DNA from 2 places in the Gluconobacter sp. Dm-44 genome. Region 2 is predicted to be linked to the other one. Evidence: predicted binding sites of a transcription regulator. Region 2 holds the regulator's gene; the other holds the start of a gene.

Region 1 (8,754 bases), on a different contig from region 2:
CTGGGCATCGCGGTCCGCTTCGGTCCATGGGGTGAACATCCGGCGGCGCACGACAGCGGGGTAGGCATCATGGAAGGCCATGCCGACATCCTTCGTGAAGGCGAAGTCCTGATCCACATTTCCGGTAGAGAACTGATCGTAGAAAATACCGCCCAGACCGCGTGGTTCGTTGCGGTGGGACAGATGGAAGTAGCGGTCGCACCATTCCTTGAAGCGGGGGTAATGCTCCGGATTGTGCCGGTTGCAGGCATCTTCGAACGATTTGTGGAAATAGTCCGCGTCCGACCGCGCTTCTGCGGTGTCGGGGAACATGGGCGTGATGTCCCCGCCGCCGCCGAACCAGCCCTTCGTCGTGATGATCATGCGCGTGTTGAAATGCGCGGCACTGACATGCGGATTGCACGGATGGGCGACGAGGGAGACGCCGGTTGCAAAGAAACGCGGGTCTTCTTCGGCCCCCTGAATGTTTTTGCGGAATTCGGGGGAGAACTCGCCCCAGACGGTCGAGACATTGACACCGACTTTCTCGAACACGCGGCCGCGCATGACGGACATGACACCTGAACCGCCTTCGGGGCGGCTCCAAGCCGTGCGTTCGAAACGGCCGGGGGCAGTGCGGTCGCGCAGGACCTGCGACCCCCCTTCGGCGGCCTCGTCTTCGAGTTTTTCGTAGGACGCGCAGATGCGGTCACGGAGGGTTTCGAACCAGGCTTTGGCGTCCTGCTTGAGGGCGTCGTGAGGTACGTCTGGACGAACGGTTTCGGCGAAACCGGGGCTGATCTGGTCCATTTTTTCTTCCCCCGTCTATACAGGACAAAACTTCGTTACGCGCAGTGTCCTAGCAAATCGTGCCGTCGTCGAACAGTTGGCTGATGCATGACTGACGCTCATTGGTGGCGGCCATCCGTGGCGGGACGATGGCGCAAAGACATTTTCATTTCGTAAAAGCGCTGGGTTTTGTGAAAATATTTTGCTGAACGCGGGAAAGGAGCGTGTGCGGCGTGCGAGGGTTGCGCGCCGGGCGTTCTCGTGGTCCAGAACGGGCGAGCGGACCAAACAACAGTCAGGAACAGACATGTCTTCGGAACAGGAAATCCAGCCCGTCATCGGTGTGATCGGTGGTTCGGGACTGTACGATATCGACGGACTCGAAAACAAGGAATGGCGCAAGGTCGAAACGCCTTGGGGTGAGCCGTCCGATGAACTGCTGTTCGGGACGTTCGAGGGCGTGCAGTGCGTGTTTCTGCCGCGTCATGGACGGGGCCATCCCATTCCGCCGTCGCGCCTGAATTTCCGCGCCAATATTGATGCGCTCAAGCGTGTGGGGGTGACAGATATTCTGTCGCTTTCGGCTGTGGGGTCGCTCAAGGAAGAATTGCCGCCGGGGCATTTCGTGCTGGTGGACCAGTTCATCGACCGCAGCTTTGCGCGTGAGAAGAGCTTCTTCGACACGGGCTGTGTGGCGCATGTTGGCATGGCGGACCCGGTTTCGGCGCGCGTGCTGGATGTGGTGCAGGGTGAAGCGGCTTCACTCGGTATTCCGTTCACGCGGGGCGGAACATATCTGGTGATGGAAGGTCCGCAGTTCTCCACGCGCGCAGAGAGCGAGCTCTACCGGTCCTGGGGCTGTTCGGTAGTCGGTATGACGAACATGCCGGAAGCCAAACTCGCACGCGAGGCGGAGATGAACTACGCGACCGTTGCGATGGTCACGGATTTCGACTGCTGGCACAGCGAGCATGACAGCGTGACGGTCGAGGCTGTCGTGAAGGTCATGACGGGCAATGCGGAGAATGCGCGTCGCCTTGTGAAGGCTGTCATTCCGGTGCTGGGCAGGAAGCGCCCGGTCGATGCCAGTGCCGAGCGTGCTCTTGATCATGCGATCATCACGGCTCCGGCTGCACGTGACCCGAAGTTGGTGGCCAAGCTCGATGCTGTGGCCGGACGTGTTCTGAAACAGGGCTGAGGCTCTGCTGAACGCCGCGCCTGCGTAAAACGGGCGCGGCGGATATCATTGATCAGTCGAAATTATGGTTCGGATCTGCGTTCAGGTCGATGCCTGCCCGTGCATCATCAATTTCCACGCCGTCCAGTTCCACCGGCGGCAGGTCCTTAACCGGAGTGCCCTGCGGCACTCCCTTGATTGCGATCAGGTCGGCGGCTTTTTCGAGATAGCCTTCTGGACCACAGTCCGGCTTGCCATCGGCTTCCCACAGAAGACGCGCTTCGTGACGGATCGCGGCGTCGTGCTTGGGGTCGTCTTTGAGCGGATTGGTGCTCATCTTGAAACTCCTGTCTGATCCGGTGCGGTATTCGCCGGGATTGTTATCAGTATAGACCCCTTCCACGGTTTTGCGACAGTCTGTGTCACCGTGTCGGGAGAGTGCTTCAGGCGAGATGTGTTTTCAGAAAATCGACGCTGCGGGACCAGGCGAGATCGCGGGCGTCACGGTTGAAGCTCGGGCGTTCGGGGCAGCCGAAACCGTGACCGGCGTCGTCATAGACATATTCCTCGACCTCGGGGCGGGCGTCGCGGATCTTCTGGATTTCGGTGTGGGGGATGGAGGAATCCTCGCCGCCGAAATGCAGTTCGACGGGACAATGCGGCGCGGTATCGACATGGTTGCCGATGCTGCCGCCATACCAGCTGACGGCGGCGTCCACGTTATGGGTCTGGGTCGCTGTCAGCCATGCAAGCAGACCGCCCCAGCAGAAGCCGATGATACCGACTTTCCTGTGTCCGGCATCACGCAGGACCTTCGCGCAGGCAGCAATATCGGCAAGCGTCTTGTCGGACGGAATCTGGCTGCGAAGTTCGAGGCCTTCTGTCACGCCAGCCTGTGAGTAGGGCAGGACGATATCGGCTTTCGCGCGGTCGAAGACGGCGGGCGCAATGACGTGGAAGCCTTCTGCGGCGAAGTCGTTGCAGATACTGCGGATATGGTCGGTCAGGCCGAAAATTTCCTGCACGACGATGAGGGCGAGGGGCGACTCCGCCGAGCCGGATTCCCACGCGCCGAAGCTGTGTCCATCTGAAGCTGCCAGCTTGACCATCTGGCCTGATGCGGGGGTTTTCTTGTCCGATGGGCTGTGTTTCATGTCTGTCTATCCAGTTTTGTCATGCCCGAAAGGCCATGAATCATGAGCGACGTCATCAATCTCCGCCGGGAACGCAAACGCCGCAAGGGCGTTGAGGATGCCAAGGTTGCGGATGCCAATCGTCGTTTGTATGGACGGACCAAGGGCCAGAAACTGACGGAAAACATGGAAAAACAGCGGCTGAAAAGCCAGCTTGACGGGCGGAAACTTTCTTCTGATCCGTCTGGGAACGACAGCGAGAAACCTTGACGGAAACGGGTTGGGCGCCTATGTCATTGGCACTCTCCATACGAGAGTGCCAAATGCACTGCAGTCATTGAGTGCAGCAACCCGGTCATGCTGCTTTTTACAAGGGTGTGACCAATAATGGAGCGATCCATGACGAAGTTTCGTCCCCTTCACGACCGCGTGGTGGTCCGTCGCCTGACGGGCGAAGAGAAGACCGCCGGCGGCATCATCATTCCTGACACCGCCAAGGACAAGCCGACCGAAGGCGAAGTTGTTTCCGTCGGCCCGGGTGCCCGCAACGAGCAGGGCCAGATCGTGGCTCTGGACGTCAAGGCTGGTGACAAGGTGCTGTTCGGCAAGTGGTCCGGCACCGAGGTCAAGATCGACGGCGAAGAGCTGCTGATCATGAAAGAGAGCGACATCATGGGTGTGATCGGCTGATCAGCCGTCCCCGTTTCCTCTCGTAAAAACCTCATTCAGGAGTAAGAATTATGGCTGCCAAGGACGTAAAGTTCGGCGCTGATGCCCGCGAGCGTATGCTGCGTGGCGTTGATATCCTCGCAAATGCCGTCAAGGTCACGCTCGGCCCGAAGGGTCGTAACGTTGTTCTCGACAAGAGCTTTGGCGCACCGCGCATCACCAAGGACGGTGTGTCGGTTGCCAAGGAAATCGAACTGGCTGACAAGTTCGAGAACATGGGCGCCCAGATGGTCCGCGAAGTCGCGTCCAAGACGAACGACATCGCAGGCGACGGCACCACGACCGCAACCGTGCTGGCTCAGGCCATCATCCGTGAGGGTGCCAAGGCTGTTGCTGCTGGCATGAACCCGATGGATCTCAAGCGCGGCATCGACAAGGCTGTCGGCGTTGTCGTTGAAGAGCTGAAGAACAACACCAAGAAGATCACGTCTCCAGAAGAGATCGCTCAGGTCGGAACGATTTCCGCCAACGGCGAGACCGAAATCGGCGAGATGATCGCTTCTGCCATGCAGAAGGTTGGTTCCGAAGGCGTCATCACGGTTGAAGAAGCCAAGGGCCTGCACACGGAACTCGACGTTGTCGAGGGCATGCAGTTCGACCGCGGCTACATCTCCCCGTACTTCGTGACGAACCCGGAGAAGATGACGGCTGATCTCGACAGCCCGTACATCCTGATCCACGAAAAGAAGCTCTCCTCGCTTCAGCCGATGTTGCCGCTTCTCGAAAGCGTTGTGCAGTCCGGCCGTCCGCTGGTGATCATCGCCGAAGACGTCGATGGTGAAGCCCTTGCCACGCTGGTCGTGAACAAGCTGCGTGGTGGCCTGAAGATCGCTGCCGTCAAGGCTCCGGGATTCGGTGACCGTCGCAAGGCCATGCTGGAAGACATCGCCATTCTGACGGGCGGTCAGGTGATTTCCGAAGACATCGGGATCAAGCTGGAATCCGTCACGCTCGAAATGCTGGGTCGCGCCAAGAAGATCCACATCGAGAAGGAAAACACCACGATCGTCGAAGGCGCTGGTAACAGCGACGACATCAAGGGGCGTTGCAACCAGATCCGCGCGCAGATCGAGGAAACGACGTCCGACTACGACCGCGAGAAGCTCCAGGAGCGTTTGGCGAAGCTGGCCGGTGGCGTTGCCGTCATCCGCGTCGGTGGCAGCACCGAGGTCGAGGTGAAGGAGCGCAAGGATCGCGTTGACGACGCCCTGCATGCAACCCGCGCCGCTGTTGAAGAAGGCATCGTTCCGGGTGGTGGTACGGCTCTGGCCCGCGCATCCTCCGCTCTGAAGGGTCTGACCTTCGACAACGACGACCAGCGCGTCGGTGGCGAGATCGTCCGTAAGGCTCTGCAGGCTCCGCTGCGCCAGATCGCCTTCAACGCTGGTGAAGACGGTGCAGTCATCGCAGGCAAGGTGCTTGAGAACGACGGTTATGTCTTCGGTTTCGACGCTCAGAAGGGTGAGTACAAGGATCTGGTCGCGGCCGGTATCATCGACCCGACCAAGGTTGTGCGTACGGCCCTGCAGGATGCCGCTTCGGTCGGCGGTCTGCTGATCACGACGGAAGCCATGGTTGCTGAACGCCCTGAGAAGAAGGCTCCGGCCGGCGCTCCGGGTGGCATGGGCGGCATGGGCGATATGGACTTCTAATCGAAGTCCGGTCCGTCTCTCGCCTCTTTTACGAAAGAGGCGAGATGCCAGATCTGTTGCAAAAAAGCCTCTGGCCTTCGGGTCAGGGGCTTTTTAAATTTCAGTTTAATTACTGAATCCAAACCAAAACCCTGGCTGGGTATAACCGTTGCATTTATCACACATGTTGCATTCAAGTGTCCTCTGAAGACATGGCTGGTATGTATTTTTCGTGACAGTCACGCTCTGAGATCTTTAGACAGGGAACAACATTCTTCTGAAGGATTTTGTTCTTTGATGAGCACATCTCGTCGCCACCTGTTGCTGTGTGCATCAATTCTCGGAGTTGGGACCCTGTCAGGAACGGCTTTCGCCGCTTCTACGACACAGCCGGAACACCGTTCCCACAAGGCTGTGCATCACAAGACAGCCGCTTCGACGACTACTTCCAAGGCCGTAAAGCCTGCTGTGGCCGCTCCAGTTACTGCACCGTCCGTTGCCGTACCCGTTGCTTCCACGCGGAAAGCAAAAGCCATATTTGCACCTGCTGCTGTCGAAGGCGGTAGTGAAAGCATGGTGGTTACGGGCTCTGCACTGCGCTCGTCCAACAACCAGAATGCGAACCCCGTCCAGATCGTGACGTCCAAGCAGATCCAGATGACGGGCGCGACGTCTGTTGGGGACTTCCTGCAGCGTCTGCCGTCCATGGGGTCCGGTGGAACATATAACAGCAGCACCAATGGCGGCGGCGGCATGTCCTGCGCGGATCTGCGTAATCTTGGTCAGCAGCGCGTCCTGGTCCTGATCGATGGCAAGCGCACGACGCTGAACACGAACGGGACCAGTTCCTGCGTGGACATGAACACCATTCCGGTTCAGGCGATTGCAAGCATCGAAGTGCTCAAGGACGGTGGTTCGGAGCTTTATGGTGCGGATGCCGTTTCGGGTGTCATCAACATCAAGCTTAAGCATAACCTGAACACCGGCAACATCACGCTGCATGGTGGCATCAGCGACTTGGGCGATGGTAAAAATGGCCAGATTTCAGCCTACAAGGGCTGGAATTTTGATCATGACAAGGGCAACCTGACGCTGTTCGCGCAGTATCAGACCAATCAGGGCGTGATGAATCGCAACCGTGACTGGGCCTATTCTGCCGCCCAGAACAATCCGGGCGCGGGCGGGACGGTTAAATATGGTTCGGCCATTCCGCCGAACGGTCAGATTAGCACAGCTGATGGTAACTACGCCTGGAGCACGAGCAATAACGGTACGCAGTTCCATAATTGGTCGAATTCTGACCGTTATAACTTCGCCCGTCAGTCTTCGCTGCTGAATTCCTGGCAGGATGCGACAGCTAACGGCGATTTCCATTATGATTTCAACCGTCATCTGACGGTCTATTCGAACGCCATGTATTCGCACCGTACGACGTCCACGTTCATGGCTGCTGAACCCACGTCAGGTAGTGTTCCGCCGTCGACGTTGCCGAACGTTCTGACGATTCCGGCAAACGACCCTTACAATCCGACTGTAACCGGTGCGAATGGTTTGTATTCCGGCGACCCGCAGGATGTGCAGCTTTATCGCCGTCTGACCGAGATGGGAAACCGTCGCACCGAGACGTCCAGCGATACTGTGACGGGGATGTTCGGTGCCAAGGGCGAGATTACCCACAAGTGGATGTATGACGTGTCCTACACTTACGGCAACAGCCAGATGGCTGATGTCGGCGAGAACATGGGCAATTACCAGCACCTGCTGAACACCTACGGCATCCAGCAGCTTGATCCGAGTGATCCGAACAGCGGCGTGAGATATAATCCTGCCGTCTGTCAGGCCTCTGCCGGTTGTACGCTGTCGACCAATCCGTTCGGTAAGCTGACGCCTGAGCAGATTAAATACGTCAACTACAATACGCATGACAACGCGACGTATCAGATGCGTGACCTGAACGTCCGCATCAACAACAACGACGTTGTGAAGATGCCGTGGGCGAATGGTGGTCGTCTGGGTATTGCTCTGGGGATGGAGCATCGCAGCGAGCAATTGTCCTACCATCCCGATCCGCTGGCCGCGGCTGGTCTGAGCATGACCAATCCGTCGGGTGCGACGGGCGGTGGCTTCAGCGTCAGCGAAGCCTATCTCGAAGGCCGTCTGAACCTTCTGCATAACGCACCATTCGCAAAAGATCTGACCATCGACGGACAGGGGCGTTTCTCGTCCTACAACAATGTCGGCGACACGGAAAACTGGAAGACCTCAATCAACTGGCAGCCGGTTCGTGACGTGCATCTCCGCGCAACGCTGGGAACGTCTTTCCGTCAGCCGAACGTGTATGAACTGTATGGCGGCCAGTACCTGAACTATCTGCCGGGTGCCGATCCGTGCACGGAAGCTACGAGTCCGACCGTCATTGCCAACTGCATGAAGCACGGCGTCTCCAGCCCGCAGACCATGCAGGACGTGAACTCCGGCCAGATTCCGTCTCTGACGGGTGGCAATGCGAAGCTGAAGCCGGAAACCGGCCGGACCTATACGTTCGGTGCAGAATTTACCCCTCACTGGATTCCGGGTCTGTCCGCGTCTATCGAGTATTGGCATTACACGCTCAAGAACCTGATCTCGCCGCTGAGCCCGCAGTATATCGTCAATCAGTGCTATCAGGGTGGAAACGAATCTTACTGCTCGGATATTAACCGTTCGTCCATTTCCCAGCAGATCAACGACGTTTCCACTTTTTACGTCAATCAGGGTGGTCTGAAGACAGGTGGTATCGATTTCGATCTTGATTATCGTATCCGCGTCACGCCGCATGACGTCCTGACAATCAGCAACAACTTCCAGCAGTTGATCAGCTATCTCCAGCAGTTCCAGGCTGGTGGTCAGTGGGACAATCTTGCCGGTCGTCTGATGTACACGACGGGTAACGGTCAGCCGCGCGTTCGTGACTATGCAACCGCGACTTGGCAACATGGCAATTTCAGCTTCACCTATATGATGAATTATACAGGTGGCATGATGTGGAATGATGGTGAGACGGACCTCGCCGCCTATAACCGTCAGTCCCCGGGTAGCTATGGTCGCGTCAAGACGCCGGGCATTTTCACGCATGATATTTCCGTCGGATACCATTACAACGACTGGAACTTCACCGGCGGCGTGAACAACCTGCTCGACAAGAACCCTCCCTATGTTGTGGACGGTTCCACGAACAGTGCGCAGGGCCTGTATGGCAGCATGTATATGGGCCGTTACGCCTGGCTGCAGATTTCCCGCGATTTCTGATGGCGGCTTGACTGTCTGAAGACAGGCT
Region 2 (8,754 bases):
CAGCCTGCTCGCCTTCGCTGCCTTCGATGAACGTGACCTTGTAGCCATGCTGCTCGGCCCAGCGCGTGTACATGCGCAGGAGCATCTCGGCCCAGTCCTGAGCTTCCGTACCACCGGCGCCCGCATTCACCTCAACGTAACAGTCATTGCTGTCCGCCTCGCCCGAGAGCAGGCTTTCGATTTCGCGCTTGCGGACGTCTTCGGCGATGGCACGCAGGGTCTGAACGGCATCCTGAACGAGACTGTCATCCCCTTCCATCTCCGCCAGTTCGACCAGTTCGAGCGTGCCTTCGACCTCGGCTTCGATCTGCTGGACGCCTTCGATCTGGTTGGCAAGCGTCGTGCGCTCGCGCATCAGCTTCTGGGCAGCGTCTGCATCGTTCCACAGGTCAGGGTCTTCAACGCGGTGGTTCAGTTCCGCGAGGCGTGTTGTTGCGACATCCCAGTCAAAGATGCCTCCTCAGCAGTGCCACCGACTGCTTGATCTGGACGGAAAGGGCCTCGGTTTCGGCCGACATAGTGTCCTCCACTCATAAGGGGGGTCTGTTCTGGTGGCCTTAGTATAGGCCGCCCACGCCGATGTCACCATCGGACGGAGCAGGTTTCTGGACCTGTCCCGGCGCTGCGGACGACCCGGTTCCGGCTGTGCCGCCTCCCGGCTGATCCGGCATCTGGGCCATGCCACTTTCGGAATCCGAAATCACGCTGTCCGCGCCTGTATCGGCAGCGGTCAGAGCCTCGGTCCCCGCGCCGAAGCCATGCAGCTCAACGGACGCACCCGGAACCTGATCGGTCTTGAAGCCATCGACGGCCGAAATACGTCCTGTGTCGTAGCTGGCCAGCGTAATACCGTCTGGCACGCGGAAGTCGAGCTTCGGACGGCTGGCCAGAGCGACCTTCATGATCTTGTTCCAGATCGGCCCGGCAATGCGGCCGCCATCCGAATTGCGACCCAGCGTCTGGGGTGTATCGAAACCGACCCAGACCACCGTGACGATATCGGGGGAGAACCCGGCAAACCACGCGTCATGGAAGTCCTGACTGGTCCCGGTCTTGCCCGCGATGGGACGGTCGATACCGACACCCGCCATACGGCCGGTGCCCCGGGCGATCACGTCCTGCATCATTTTCACGATCTGGAACGTGCTCTGCTCGCTGGCCAGCGTCGGGCGCGTGTCGGTCAGGGAGGGAACGGACACGCTGCCGGGTACGGGCATGGCCGGGGCGGGAACGGGCACGGCAGGTGCCGTCGTCCCGTCGGTCGGGGCGCCGTCCGTGGGAGCAGGCTGTTCGCTGGGCGGAGCCTGCATGGCGGTGCCGAGCTTCAGCCCCCCCGCCTGCCACAGCACGCTCCCGGAGCGGTCCTGAATGTCGTCCACAAGAGTCGGCGTGACAATATGGCCACCATTGGCGATCGTGGCGTAGGCCGCAGCCTCGCGCATGACGGTGGTTTCGACGGCGCCTAGTGCTGCGGGCAGAACATGCGGCATCTGCGCCACAAGCCCGGCGCGGATGGCCGTATCGGCGACCGCTTTCATGCCGAGATGGGCGGCGACACGGATCGTGACGAGGTTGCGGCTTTCGCGCAGCGCGTCATGCAGCGTCGTCGGACCCCAGTTGTCATGTTCGTAGTTCTGCGGATGCCAGTCGCCATAGGAAATGGGCGAATCGTCGAAACGCTCGGACGGGGAAATCCCCTGTTCCATCGCGGCCAGATAGACGAAAGGCTTGAACGACGACCCCGGCTGACGCAGCGCCTGCGTGGCCCGGTTGAACTGGCTTTCATGGAACGACCAGCCGCCGACCATCGCCAGAACGCGGCCCGTATGCACATCCAGCGTCACAGCCGCGCCTTCGACCTGCGGAATCTGGCGCAAGGCCGCCGAACCGCCTTCCTGCGGTTCGATCATGATGACGTCCCCGGCACGCAGCGGATGCGCCCGCCGCGCCCAGCCGATGTCGGTCGCAAGAAGCGCGCCTTTGCGGGGGCTGCCTTCCTCGATCCAGCCGACATGCGTGCCACCCGGCAACACGACCGCCAGACGCCACTCGCGCAGCATCCCGCCGGGCGGCGTGACATGATCGAGCGCGCTTTCCCAGCTATCGTCCTGAATGTCCGACAGGGTCCGCAACGGCCCCCGCCAGCCACTATGGGCGCGGTCGTAATTCATCAGCCCTTCATGCAGCAGGCGCGTCTCGGTGGTCTGAAGGTTCTGGTCCAAGCTGGTATGGACCTCCAGACCACCCTGTGCCGCACGGTCCTGACCATACTGGGCGATCAACTGACGACGGACCTCCTCTCCGAACCATTCGGAATCCGGCAAAGGCCCAAAACGCTGCTTCTGCTGCGGGACCAGCGGCTCCTGCTTTTCCTGATCGGCCTGCTCACGCGTCAGAACGCCTGCCTCGACCATCAGGTCCAGCACAAGGTTACGGCGGCCCATCGCGGCCTGCGGATGCAGGAACGGGTTGTAGTTCGTGGGCGATTTGGGAAGGGCTGCCAGCGAGGCGGCTTCGGCATCATCAAGCTGGTCGAGCGGCTTGTTGAAATAGCTCTGCGCGGCCGCGGCGACACCATAAGCGCCGTTCCCGAGATAGATGCCATTCAGGTAGATTTCGAGAATCTTGTCCTTGGACAGCACCTGCTCCATTTTTATGGCAAGCAGGGCTTCCTTGATCTTGCGATCAAGGCTCACGACGTTGCTGTTGAGCAGCATGACCTTCGCCACCTGCTGGGTGATGGTCGAAGCACCCAGCGGACGGCGGCCATGACGCGCGAAAATGTCCGTCAGGCCCGCACGGCCGATCGCCATGAAATCCACGCCGCCATGCGTGTAGAAATTATGGTCTTCCGTGGCGATGAAGGCATTCTTCACGCGCTCGGGGATGGCGTTGATCGGCACGAAGATCCGGCGTTCGTTCGCCAGCTCGGCCATCAGACGGTCATCGGCAGCATAGATGCGGCTGACGGTCGGCGGCTGATAGGCGCGCAGGCTGTCCACGCTGGGCAGATCCGCCACCAGCTTGGCATAGGTCGTCCAGCCCAGAACGCCTGCCCCAGCCACACCCACAAGCCCCACACCGGCGATGATCGCCAGGGACTGCCGGTAGCGGCGGAAACGGGGAGGGCGTGGTGGCGTGGCGCCCGGACCTTGAGGGTTACGGGAGCGGAGAGAGCGTCGCGTCATGCCCCCTGCATAGCATTATTCCGCCCCTTTCGTCGCCCCGTCTAAAAAGGTCATTTCATGAAAGAGGCGTAACCCCGGGACCATCCTCCCGAAACGTTCAGCAGCCTTCAGCCAAGCAAACGGCCAACCATCCGTGCGGTGTAATCCACAACAGGCACGATCCGCCCGTAATTCAGACGGGTCGGGCCGATCACGCCAATCGCCCCCACGATTTTCTGGGCCTCGTTGCGGGCAGGCGCCACGATCATGGACACGCCCGACATCCCGAACATGCCGCTTTCACGCCCGATATAAATCCGCACCCCTTCGGACGCATCGGCCAGTTGCAGCAGCTGAAGCATGGTCTCCTGCGTCTCCAGATGGTCGAACAGCATACGGATCGTCGTCAGGCGCTCGATTTCCGTGATGTCGGCCAGCAGCTTCCCCTGCCCTTTCACGAACAGCGTCCCCCCGTCGGCGTCCCATGTCGCAAGACCGCTTTCGATCACACTGGCTGTCAGGGCGTCGAGTTCATGGCGGCTGGCATCCATTTCGCCTCGGACCCGCTCGCGCAGCGTACCGAGCGTTAGGTCACCAAGACGGGCATTCAGGTAGTTCCCGGCCTCGACAAGAGCGGAAGGCGGCACGCCGGGCGGGGTCTCGATGATGCGGTTCTCAACCTGCCCGTCCGAACCCACCAGAATGACCAGAACCCGCCCCGGACCAAGTGCTACGAACTCGATGTGCTTGAGCGCGGCATCCGATTTCGGCGCAAGCACCAGCCCGGCAGCGGAAGACAGACCCGACAGCAGGGACGACGCTTCAGACAAAATGTCCTGATAGGACCGCCCGTGAATATCGAGCCGGCTGTCAATACTGGCGCGGTCTTCTTCCGTCAGCGCGCCAAACTGGAGCAGGCCATCCACAAACAGACGCACGCCCTTTTCGGTCGGCAGACGCCCGGCTGAGACATGCGGGCTGAACAGTAGCCCGGCCCGCGCCAGATCCGCCATGACATTGCGGATCGTGGCCGAAGACAGCGCCGGTTGCAGGCGCTGGGCCAGCGTCTGGCTGCCGATAGGCTCCCCCGTTTCGACATATTCCTCAACGATTTCGCGCAAAATCGCGGCTTCACGATCTCCCAGACCGTGCGGCATCGGGATGGAAGGGCGGAACAGGGGAGGCTGTGGTCGCATCATGGTAAACCCACTGTCGGGGCTGGATGGGTCTGCGTCAAACGCGCTAGAGGCGGGACATATTCTTCCACAGGATCTTTTTTGACATGACTGACACCGCACGCAAGCGTCCCTCCGGGCGTGCGCCGGACGAAAACCGCATTGTTTCAATCGAAACAGGCTTTGCCCGCCATGCCGAAGGCTCCGCGCTCATCCGCGTGGGCGGCACGGAAGTCCTGTGCACGGCCACGGTCGAGGAGCGTGTTCCGGCGTTTCTGCGCAACAGGGGACAGGGCTGGATCACGGCCGAATACGGAATGCTCCCCCGGGCGACGCATCATCGCGGCCAGCGCGAAGCGGCCAAAGGCAAGCAGTCCGGCCGGACGCAGGAAATCCAGCGACTGATTGCCCGGTCGCTCCGGGCCTGTGTGGATCTGAAAAAGCTGGGAGAGCGAACCATCACGCTCGACTGCGACGTCCTGAACGCGGATGGCGGCACGCGCTGCGCCTCCATCACGGGGGCTTGGGTGGCACTAGCGATCGCGCTGAAGACAATCAAGCGCTCACAGGCGCTCACGGCTCAGGTCGCAGCAGTCTCATGCGGGCTGACAGAGGCGGGAGCCGTGCTGGATCTGGACTATATCGAAGACAGCAACGCGCAGGCTGATACGAATTTCGTCCTGACGGCGGATGGTGGCATCATCGAAATTCAGGGGACCGCCGAGGACAAGCCGTTTCAGGAGAGCGAATTTTTCGAACTCCTCCGACTGGCAAAGCTCGGCACAGCCCGACTGTTCGACGCCCAAAATCACGTCCTGGAGACTGCATGATGCGGACACTGTCCCGAGGCTCAAAAATCGTTCTGGCCAGCCATAATGCCGGCAAGCTGCGCGAATTTTCCACCCTGCTGGCCGAGAGCGGGATCACCGTCATCTCAGCCGCCGAACTGAATCTCCCGGAACCTGAAGAGACGGAAGAGACCTTCACTGGCAACGCCGCCATCAAGGCTCTGGCCGCAGCCCGGGCTTCCGGACTGCCCGCGCTGGCCGATGATTCCGGTTTCTGCGTCGCGGCGCTGGACAACCGGCCCGGCGTCTATTCCGCGCGCTGGGGCGGCCCGACCAAAGACATGCAGATCGCAATGAACCGCGTGCATCGGGAAATGGGCGACAGTGCCGATCACCGGGCCTTTTTCGTCGCGGCCCTGTGTCTGGCATGGCCGGATGGCGAAACGCGGACTGTGCAGGGCGAATGTCACGGCACGGTCATCTGGCCCCCACGCGGCAATCATGGACACGGTTATGATCCGATGTTCGTGCCGGAAGGCGGAAGCCGGACTTTTGCGGAAATGACCGAAGCCGAGAAAAATGCCATCAGTCATCGCGGCCGGGCGCTGGAGCAATTCCTGAAGAATTTTATCGCCTGATGACTGGAAAAACCCGGTCTTTTCCAAAAGAAAATTCCGGGTTTTCATTCCTTTCAAAAACAGTTCTTTGAAAATAGAAACATAGAATTATTTATTACATGGAAATAAAAAATTACCCTAATTTTTTTGATCCATGTTACCCTGACCGGACCTGAAACAAAAAAGGGATCGTCATGGGGAATGTGACAGCACTGTTTGCGGATGCATTTATATTTGTCCTCGTTCCGTGGGGACTGTGGCAACTGCTCAGGCGTTCCATTCCCATTGCCATCCTGCCCATTCTGGTGGGCATTGTTCTGGCGGTCCTGCATTTTCCAGCATCAAAAGTCGGTATTCCCTCGCTTTACGGCGATTATATCGGCTGGCTGGCCGTTCTGGTTCTGGCGTTCACCGCCGGGCTGGAAATGTGGCAGAACCCCACCCATTCTCCCGAAGCCGAAAACCTCCCCTCCCCGACGCTGGGTCGCCTGCTGGGCGGAGCGCTCGTAGCGCTGGGCGTTCCGTTCGTCATCGGGACCATTCTGGTCAAGCTGTTCTTCCTGCCGCTGCATGGCTGGCAGGCCCCGCAGGGCAATAGCTGGATCGGCGCCATGTCGATCGGGCTGTGCATTTCCGTCAGTGCGCTGCCGGTTCTGATCGGGATCGTGCGTGAACTGGAGCCTGTGTACCGCCCCGTCGGACAGCTTGCTCTCAAACTCGCAGTCGTGGACGATGCGGCCCTCTGGATCGGGCTGGCCATCCTCCAGTTCGCGGCACGCGGATCGGATGCGCTGCATGGCTGGACCGGATTTGAAGGACTGGCCGTCCTGCTTCTGGTCGGCATGGCGCTCCTCAGCAGCTGGGCCACGCGGAACCTGAAAAACCCGCCGATCTGGATCATCTGGGCCGCTGTTCCGGCCTATCTGGCCGCCGGGTCCTGGGCGAGCCACGAACTGGGGCTGCACGAACTGATCGGCGCCTATTTCGCAGGCGCGCTCATGCCACCGCGCTGGGTCCGTCGCCTGCCGGTCGAGGCCGTGGGGACGTTCTCGCTGATCTGGCTGGCCCCGATGTTCTTTGGCCATAGCGGATTGCGGATCGACGGCGATGCGCTGACCTGGCCGTCCGTTCTGGCATCCCTGCTGCTGGTCGTCATTGCGATCGTCACGAAAATCCTTGCCGTCTGGATTTTCCCGCCTGCTCCGGGCCTGACGAACCGTCAGGCGCTGGGCATCGGCTCCCTGTTGCAGTGCAAGGGGCTGATGGAAATCGTGGCGGCGACCATCCTGCACGCGCACGGCATGATTTCGGAATTCGCCTTTGCCTCGCTGATGGTTCTGGCCGTGATCTCCACGACGCTGACCGGGCCGATGTTCCGGCTCGTCTCGGGACGTTCGCGCCCCGAGACCGTAGCATAATCAGTCCTTCGAACGGACGGGGCCGTGGCTGACAAGCGCGCCCCGCTGCCAGACCTGATCAATCTGGTCCACGGCAGCGATGTTTTCATCCGCATTGCCGTCCACAACCAGAAGATCCGCCCGGCGGCCCGGAGCAATCACGCCCCGGTCTGACAGATGCAGCAGAGCCGCGGCATTGCCCGTGGCCAGACTGATAGCCTGCACAGGGGACAGCCCGGCCTGCACCGTCAGATACAACTCACGATGCTCGGCAAAGCCGGGAATACGGGTCGGTGCGGCCCCGGAATCCGTCCCGAAACCAACCTTCACTCCCGCCCGATACAGAACGGCAAGGTTTTTCTGATTCACTGACAATGCATAATGCGAAGCCTTGGTCAGAGGCTTGGCCAGTGTCTCCGCGCGCCATTTCGGGTCTGTGAACTGACGACGCAGGGCCGGGTCCATACCCGCCAGAACGAACGGATTGGAGAGCAGCTCCGGCTGCTCGGCATAGAGATAATTCGCCTCATCCAGATCCAGCGTCGCAATATACCATGTGCCCTGACGGAGCATCGCCGCGATCAGATCATGATCCACCGGCTGATCCCGCACGCCATGCGCGAGAATATCGGCTTTTGCCGCCACGATGGCCTTGGCGACGGCGAGATCATGGATATGCACCGCAACCCGCGTGTCGTGCTGGTGCGCTTCGTCGATAACGGCCTGATAGATGGCGGGCGGCAGCATGGGATAGGTCTTGCCGTCCGGAACGTCATTGCGGAAGTCGTCCACCCAGAGCTTCACCAGATCCGTGTGTTCCGCAATCATCTGATCCACGTCTTTGCGCGCCTCTTCCGGCGTGGTCGGACGGAACACCTGATCGGGACCAACGCCCTTGACCATGGCGGCCGGTGGCACACCATCCGGCGCACCAATCCCCTGATCCACGCCATACAGATCCGCCCCCGGATTACGGCCCTCATGCTGTTCCTGACGCAGCGTATCGAACAGCGGAGAACGGTTCAGGCCCAGCGCCGTGACGGTCAGGACGCCATAGTCGGCATACTGCTTCATGGCGGCGAGAATATTGGCACGGGTATAGTTATCGCGGCTGGCCCCCGTACCTTTCACGAGGCCGACATGACTGTGATCGCTGATAAGAGCGGGCATCAGCGTCTTGCCCGTCAGGTCCACATGCCGCGCATCGGCGGGAGCCGGGATGCCGACCGAAAGAATCACACCATTATCGATGACCACCGTAGCGTCCGGCTGCGCCGATGCCCCGGTCCCGTCAATCAGCCGCGCATGCTCGAATGCGACCGGCTCTGCCAGCGCATTTCCGACACTGAAAGCGGCAGGCGTTGCGAGCAGCAGGGCGGTGAAGACGGAACGGATGGTCATGCGGCGGTCTCCTGTGTGGCTCCCGCCGAGCTTCTTTGTCGGGCATCCTGTGGTCCGGGCGGAAACGTGCATGAAGGACGAAACGCCCCCAGACCGGGAAAGATGCCGATTTCCTTCGGGCTTCAGCCTTCCAGCGACTGAAGCTCGAACAGGCGGCGGTAGATCCCGCCTTCGCGGGTAATCAGTTCGGCGTGCGTGCCGTCTTCTTT

What was found. The regulator HrcA, encoded in region 2, represses chaperone genes, less so after heat shock. The targets are predictions, from matches to a motif close to GTTNGCACTCNCNNNNNGNGAGTGCNAAC.
Region 1: groES (co-chaperone GroES) is a predicted target of HrcA. The motif match lies at 3,374-3,402, and genes of this name have one in related genera.

What each region holds. Positions count from the first base shown of each region.
Region 1 covers NZ_JAERLZ010000001.1:241,795-250,548, reverse strand. Annotated here, with positions in the region: gene hemF (oxygen-dependent coproporphyrinogen oxidase) at 1-789, opposite strand, end outside; gene JK213_RS01135 (S-methyl-5'-thioadenosine phosphorylase) at 1,076-1,966, shown strand; gene JK213_RS01130 (hypothetical protein) at 2,019-2,282, opposite strand; gene JK213_RS01125 (dienelactone hydrolase family protein) at 2,389-3,099, opposite strand; gene JK213_RS01120 (DUF4169 family protein) at 3,142-3,348, shown strand; gene groES (co-chaperone GroES) at 3,478-3,768, shown strand; gene groL (chaperonin GroEL) at 3,819-5,459, shown strand; gene JK213_RS01105 (TonB-dependent receptor domain-containing protein) at 5,736-8,726, shown strand.
Region 2 covers NZ_JAERLZ010000007.1:107,351-116,104, reverse strand. Annotated here, with positions in the region: one part of gene prfB (peptide chain release factor 2) at 1-448, opposite strand, end outside; one part of gene prfB (peptide chain release factor 2) at 450-518, opposite strand; gene JK213_RS10010 (penicillin-binding protein 1A) at 558-3,188, opposite strand; gene hrcA (heat-inducible transcriptional repressor HrcA) at 3,296-4,366, opposite strand; gene rph (ribonuclease PH) at 4,450-5,172, shown strand; gene rdgB (RdgB/HAM1 family non-canonical purine NTP pyrophosphatase) at 5,172-5,768, shown strand; gene JK213_RS09990 (cation:proton antiporter) at 5,942-7,165, shown strand; gene JK213_RS09985 (amidohydrolase family protein) at 7,166-8,545, opposite strand; gene JK213_RS09980 (ABC transporter ATP-binding protein) at 8,668-8,754, opposite strand, start outside.